One region of the Microbacterium sp. 16-032 genome, then DNA from elsewhere that is predicted to be linked to it. Evidence: predicted binding sites of a transcription regulator. Region 1 holds the regulator's gene; the other holds the start of a gene.
The links. Region 1 encodes HrcA, which represses chaperone genes, less so after heat shock. Its sites were predicted from a motif close to TTNGCACTCGNNNNNNNCGAGTGCNAA; they were not measured.
Positions count from the first base shown of each region.

Region 1 (3,365 bases):
CTATTCGCCCGCTACCTGCGCGCGATCTCGCCGCTGTACTCGTCCTGATGGGTGGTCCGCTCCCGCTCGGAGACCCGGCCCCCGCCGACGGACACCTGCCCGCCGACCTCGAGATCGACCCGACCGCCGATTTCGGTGTCTACCTGCACGTGCCGTTCTGCCGGGTGCGGTGCGGCTACTGCGACTTCAACACCTACACCGCCAGCGAGTTGCGCGGCGCCCGCCAAGACGACTTCGCCGACACGCTGGCCGCCGAGGTGCGTCTGGCGGGTGGAGTGATGGATGCCGCGGGTGGCCGCCGCGCGGCATCCACCGTCTTCTTCGGCGGAGGAACGCCCACCCTGCTGCCGCCGGGCGACCTGGCGCGCATGCTCGACGCGGTCCGCTCGGAGTTCGGAATCGCCGACGGGGCCGAGGTCACCGTCGAGGCCAACCCCGACACCGTCGACGGCACGGTCGCCCGCACGCTCGCCGACGCCGGCGTCACCCGCCTGTCGATCGGCATGCAGTCGGCCCGGCCGAACGTGCTCGCCGCCCTCGACCGCACCCACGATCCCGCGAACGTCGCCACGGCCGTCGCCGCGGCCCGCCGCGCGGGTCTCGACGTCTCGGTCGACCTCATCTACGGCGCGCCGGGAGAATCGCTCGACGACTGGCGCGCCTCCCTCGAAGCGGCCACGGCCCTCGAGCCCGACCACGTCTCGGCCTACGCGCTGATCGTCGAAGACGGCACCAAGCTCGCGCGCCAAATCCGCTCCGGGGTCGTGGCGATGCCCGACGACGACCTGCAAGCCGACATGTACGAGCTGGCCGACGACCTGCTCGCCGCCGCCGGATACGACTGGTACGAGGTGTCGAACTGGTCGCGCGACGTCGCGCACCGCTCGCGTCACAACCTCGCCTACTGGCGGGGGACCGACTGGTGGGGCTTCGGGCCGGGCGCGCACAGCCACGTCGCGGGGCTCCGCTGGTGGAACGTGAAGCACCCCGCCGCGTACGCCCAACGCCTGGCCGCGGTCGAATCGCCCGCGGCCGCGCGCGAGCGGCCCGACGAGACCGCGCGCCGGCTGGAGTCGGTGCTGCTGCGCAGCCGCATCCGCGAGGGTCTGGCCGTGTCCGAGATCCTCGGCGAAGGGCGGAAGGCCGTGGCATCCCTCATCGCCGACGGTCTGATCGAGGGCCGGGATGCCGTTCACGGGCGCATCGTGCTGACGCTGCGGGGACGACTCCTGGCGGATGCCGTGGTCCGGGCGCTCACGGTCTGACCGGCGACGCGGCCGGCGGACGAGTTCGTTCCGGTGGTCGCGTGCCGACCTCGATGAGGGGCTCTCGGGCGTTGAACGACGCGCCGCAGGGCGACTCCGCGAGCCGCCCGGCACCGTGCCGAGGCGATCCCGTAGAATTGGCACTCCGCAGATGCGAGTGCCAGACGGGAGGAGCAGCTCATGGTGTCGGAACGTGGCCTTCAGGTGCTCCGTGCGATCGTGCAGGACTACGTCGACACGCGCGAACCCGTCGGCAGCAAGGCGATCGTCGATCGACACGCCTTCGGGGTGTCGGCGGCGACGATCCGCAACGACATGGCCCTGCTCGAGGACGAAGAGCTCATCGTCGCCCCGCACACCTCGTCGGGGCGCGTCCCCACCGACAAGGGATACCGCGTCTTCGTCGATCACCTCGCCGAGCTCCGCCCGCTCTCGGGAGCACAGCGCAGCGCCATCACGTCGTTCCTCGACGAAGCGGGCGACCTCGACGACCTGCTCGCCCGCACCGTCCGCGCGCTCACGCAGCTGACCGGACAGGTCGCGATCGTGCAGTACCCGTCGTTCGCCCGCGCCAATGTCAGTCACGTCGAACTGGTCGCCCTCGGCGGCCCGCGCGTGCTGGTGATCCTGGTGACCGACACGGGCCGGGTCTCGCAGCGCATCGCCCTCGTGCCCGCAGAACCCGGCGAGACCGACATCGTGCAGCTGCGCGCTCGCGTCGGCGCGCTGCTCGTCGGGCGCAGCGTCGCCGACAGTTCGCAGCAGGTGCAAGCCGTGCTGACCGACGGGCCGCGCCCGGGTGTCACGCTGGACGTGCTCGCCGACGCGGTGCTGCGCATCGTGGGGGAGGAGCTCGAGGAGTTCCGTCAGGATCGCCTCGTCATGGCCGGCGCCGCGACCCTCGCCAAGCGCGAGTCCGACTTCCGCGGGAGCATCTACCCGCTGCTCGAGGCGATCGAAGAGCAGGTGACGCTCCTGCGTCTCATGAGTGAGATGGTGGCCGATGAGAAGGGGCTGTCAGCGAGCATCGGTCGTGAGAACGAGCCGTTCGGACTCATCGAGGCCTCGGTGCTCGCCAGCCGGTACGACGGATCCACCGGCGGGGCCCGCGTCGGGCTGCTCGGTCCCACCCGCATGGACTACTCCTCCAACCTCGCGGCGGTCCGTGCCGTCGCGCACTATCTGACCCGGATGCTCGAAGACGACGACGCGTCTCGCTGACGTCGAATCCCGCGAGCACCCCACCCGAGAACGACCCCGCGCAAGCGGACAGGAAGGCGATTGTGGCTGACCACTACGAGGTCCTGGGCGTCGAACGCGATGCCAGCCCCGAAGACATCAAGAAGGCGTACCGCCGACTGGCACGCCAGCTGCACCCCGACGTGAACCCCGGAGAAGACGCCTCCGAGCGCTTCAAGCTGGTCACCCACGCCTACGACGTGCTGAGCGACCCCGAGCAGCGCCGCCGGTACGACATGGGCGGCGACCAGAACCCCTTCGGCGGCGGGGGAGCGGCCGGCTTCGGCGGGTTCAGCGACATCTTCGAGACGTTCTTCGGTGGGGGCGGCCAGGGCGGCGGCGGACGGGGTCCGCGTCCGCGGTCGCGTCGAGAGCGGGGCCAAGACGCCCTGGTCCGTGTGACCCTCGACCTCGGCGACGTCGTGTTCGGCACCCACCGCGACCTCGAGGTCGACACCGCCGTGCTGTGCGAGACGTGCCAGGGCGCGTGCACGCAGCCCGGGACCAGCGAGGTCACGTGCGACATCTGCCACGGCTCCGGCCACGTGCAGCGCACGGTCCGCAGCCTGCTCGGGAACGTCGTCACCAGTGCCCCCTGCAGCGTCTGCCAGGGTCACGGGACCACCATCCCCTACCCGTGCGGGACGTGCCAGGGTCAGGGCCGCGTTCGTGCGCGCCGCACGGTCTCGGTCGACATCCCCGCCGGTGTCGAGTCGGGCCTGCGTCTGCAGCTGCCCGGGTCGGGCGAGGTCGGTCCTGCCGGCGGCCCCAACGGCGACCTGTACCTCGAGATCACGGTCGAAGCGCATGAGGCCTTCAGTCGCGAGGGCGACGACCTCGTCGCGACCCTCGAGGTGTCGA
Region 1 is NZ_JBFYGQ010000003.1:86,763-90,127, reverse strand. It holds gene AB6V31_RS06645 (DUF1990 family protein) at 1-48, shown strand, start outside; gene hemW (radical SAM family heme chaperone HemW) at 48-1,265, shown strand; gene hrcA (heat-inducible transcriptional repressor HrcA) at 1,446-2,486, shown strand; gene dnaJ (molecular chaperone DnaJ) at 2,549-3,365, shown strand, end outside.

Region 2 (3,365 bases), on a different contig from region 1:
AATGGCGCACTTGTAGCCGTGATGTTGCAATGTGTTAACGGTCGATTACGCGACCTAATCGTTACTTTCGCGAGGCAATTGCGGGCCGAGAAACGAAGGAAAAGGCGTCACACGGGCTCGACGACATCGACCGGAGCCCGCCGATGACGACGCGAAGCGACGACGGAGTCGACGCTGAGGATCGCGAGAGCCGCCCAGACGAGGGCGAAACCGACCCAGCGCTCCACCGTCATGGGCTCGTGCAGCACCCACACCCCGATCGCGAACTGGATGATCGGCGCGACGAACTGCAGCAGGCCGATGACGGTGAGTGGCACGCGTCGCGCACCCGAGGCGAACAGCAGCAGGGGGACGGCCGTGACGGCCCCCGCCGAGAGGAGGAGAACCGTGTGCAGCGTTCCCGCCGTGCCCAGGGTGATCCCCGTGAGATTCGCGACGAACACCAATTGGATGGCGGCGACCGGCAGGAGCCAGAGCGATTCGAGGGTGAGCCCGCTGACGGCATCCACCGCCGGCCCGATCTGCTTCTTCACGAGACCGTAGAAGCCGAACGAGAAGGCGAGGGTCAGCGCGATCCAGGGGAACGCGCCGTAGCCGATGACGATCACCGCGACCGCGACGACGGCGAGGCCGATGGCGATCCACGGCACGAGGCGCAGCCGCTCGCGCAGCACGATGACTCCGAGCAGCACGGTCACGATCGGGTTGATGAAGTAGCCCAGGCTCGTCTCGATGACCCGATCGGTCAGCGCGCCGAATAGATAGGTCTGCCAGTTCACGTAGATGAGCACGCCGGCCACCGCGGTGAGCCCCATCAGACGCGGCTGGCGCACGATCGCGAGGAACGGCCGCCACATGCGCAGCACCGTCAACAGCAGCAGGCAGAAGACGAACGCGAGGATGATCCGCCAGGCCACGACCTCGAACGGGCCGGTGGGCTTGAGCTGCAGGAAGTAGATCGGCAGGACGCCCCACAACAGGTAGGCGCCGAGGGCGTACAGCGCACCGCGGGTGCTCCCACCGGTCGGAGCGGAGGGAGCGGAGGTCACCGATCCAGCCTAGGGCTCCGCTCGCGCGTCGGGCCGCCGACCATCGCGCCTTTCCTGCCAGAGGGAGCCGATGAGGGCCGGGGACGACGAAGGCCCCGGATGCCGTGGCATCCGGGGCCTTCGAACGATCTCACTCGATCAGCGGACGACGACCGCCAGGACGTCGCGAGCCGAGAGCACGAGGTACTCCTCGGCGCCGAACTTGACCTCGGTGCCGCCGTACTTGCTGTAGAGCACGCGGTCGCCGACGGCGACGTCGAGGGGGACACGGTTGCCGTTGTCGTCGATGCGGCCGGGGCCGACGGCGACGACTTCGCCCTCCTGCGGCTTCTCCTTGGCGGTGTCGGGGATGACGAGACCACTCGCAGTGGTCTGCTCAGCCTCGACCTGCTTGATGACGATGCGGTCCTCGAGCGGCTTGATGGAAACCGACACGGTCTACCTCTTCTTTCTCGTTACAGAAGACTTGTCAGCACTCACGCGGGGAGAGTGCTAATTCGAGTGTAGAGAAGCGCTGGCACTCACGCAACGCGAGTGCCAGCAACGACCCGCGCCTAGGCTGAATCGGTGGATACCACCGAGCTGACCGCCCTGCTCACACCCGAGGGCCTGCGCCTCCTCGACGAGGTGGGCGCCCTCGACTCGACCGACGAGGTCGCCCGAGCCGTGTCGCGCCTGCGAGCCGCCGGGCACTCTCCCGATCTCGTCTCGGCCGTCGTCGGGCAAGCGCGCCTCCGCGTCCGTGCGGCCGCGAAGTTCGGCCCCTTCGCCGAGCGGATGCTCTTCACGAAGGCCGGCCTCGAACAGGCCACGCGCCTGTCCATCGCCGCCCGACACGCGGGTCGCTTTCGCGCCGCGGGGATCGACCGCGTGACCGACCTCGGCTGCGGGATCGGCGGGGACGCCCTCGGGATGGCGGGTCTCGGCGTCCGGGTGCACGCCGTCGACGCCGACGAGGTGACCGCCGCGATCGCCGCCTACAACCTCGCCCCCTTCGGCGACGCGGCCACGGTGCAGCACGCGCGGGCCGAGGACGTCGACCTGAGCGGGACGGATGCCGTCTGGCTCGATCCCGCGCGCCGCACCGCGGGGCACGCCGAGACGCGACAGGTGTCGTCCGCCGAGTGGTCGCCGTCTCTCGAGTGGGTCTTCGAGCTGCTGAAGACGAAGCCGGGTGGGGTGAAGCTCGGGCCGGGATTCGACCGCACGCAGATCCCCGACGACGTCGAGGCGCAGTGGATCAGCGCCGACGGCTCGACCATCGAACTCGTCCTCTGGGCCGGATCCCTCGCCCGTGCGGGCGTGCGACGCGCCGCACTCGTGGTGCGGGGCGCAGACGCCTGGGAGCTCACCGCCCCGGCCGACAGCGCCGATGTCGCGGACCGCGAACTCGGCGCGTTCGTCCACGAGCCCGACGGCGCCGTCATCCGCGCACGGCTCATCGGCGAGGTCGGACGAGCCCTGGATGCCGGCATGCTCGCGCCCGGCATCGCGTACCTGACCTCCGACGCGGCGTTGACGAGCCCGTTCGTGTCGTCGTTCCGCGTGCGCGAGCAGCTGCCGTCCGACCCGAAGAAACTCGCTCAGGCCCTCCGCACCCGGGGCATCGGCACGCTGGAGATCAAGAAGCGCGGTGTCGATGTGGATCCGGCGGTGCTCCGCAAGAAGCTCGCGCTTCGCGGGGACGCGTCCGCCACGCTCATCCTCACGCGCGTGGGGTCGAAGCGGCTCGCCCTCCTGGCCGACCGCGTCTGACGACCCGGGTCACCCGACCGAGAGCTGCGAGAAACCCCAGATCAACCATCCGACGCTGAACGCAATCGACACCACCGCGAGAGCGAGAGCCCAGACGGCGACCCGTCGGCTGTCGTGCGCCCGGCGGAGGGAGACGGTCGCGAGGATCGCCCCGACGACACCGATCGGCACCAGCCACCCGGTGAACAGCGCCGCCGCGAGGGCGATGATCGCCACCCCCAGGGCCCAGGGCGCGACGGACGGCGGCTTCGGCGGAACGGGCGGCGCGTACGGGATCAGATGATCGCCGAACGCGGCCATCTCGAGTTGAGCGGTCGGCAGGCGACCGTCGTCATCGTCACCCGCGTCGGGGGTCGTCATCTCGGAACCCGCCGCCCGGACGTCGGCGGGCAGAGGTGGCACGGGAGGCAGCTCGACCGCGGGGGCGACGTCCTCCTTGCGGGCCCGACGCGTGGGCGGTGGCACCTCGGTCACGGGGTGGCTCCCGCGCGCGGCGCCGGGGTCTCGGCATCCGGATCCTCCGCCACCTGGATCTCGGTGACGGGGAGCGTCGAATCGGCC
Region 2 is NZ_JBFYGQ010000005.1:229,604-232,968, forward strand. It holds gene rarD (EamA family transporter RarD) at 108-1,049, opposite strand; gene groES (co-chaperone GroES) at 1,188-1,484, opposite strand; gene AB6V31_RS12350 (class I SAM-dependent methyltransferase) at 1,617-2,804, shown strand; gene AB6V31_RS12355 (hypothetical protein) at 2,814-3,278, opposite strand; gene tsaD (tRNA (adenosine(37)-N6)-threonylcarbamoyltransferase complex transferase subunit TsaD) at 3,275-3,365, opposite strand, start outside.
Region 2: groES (co-chaperone GroES) is a predicted target of HrcA. The motif match lies at 1,564-1,590, and genes of this name have one in related genera.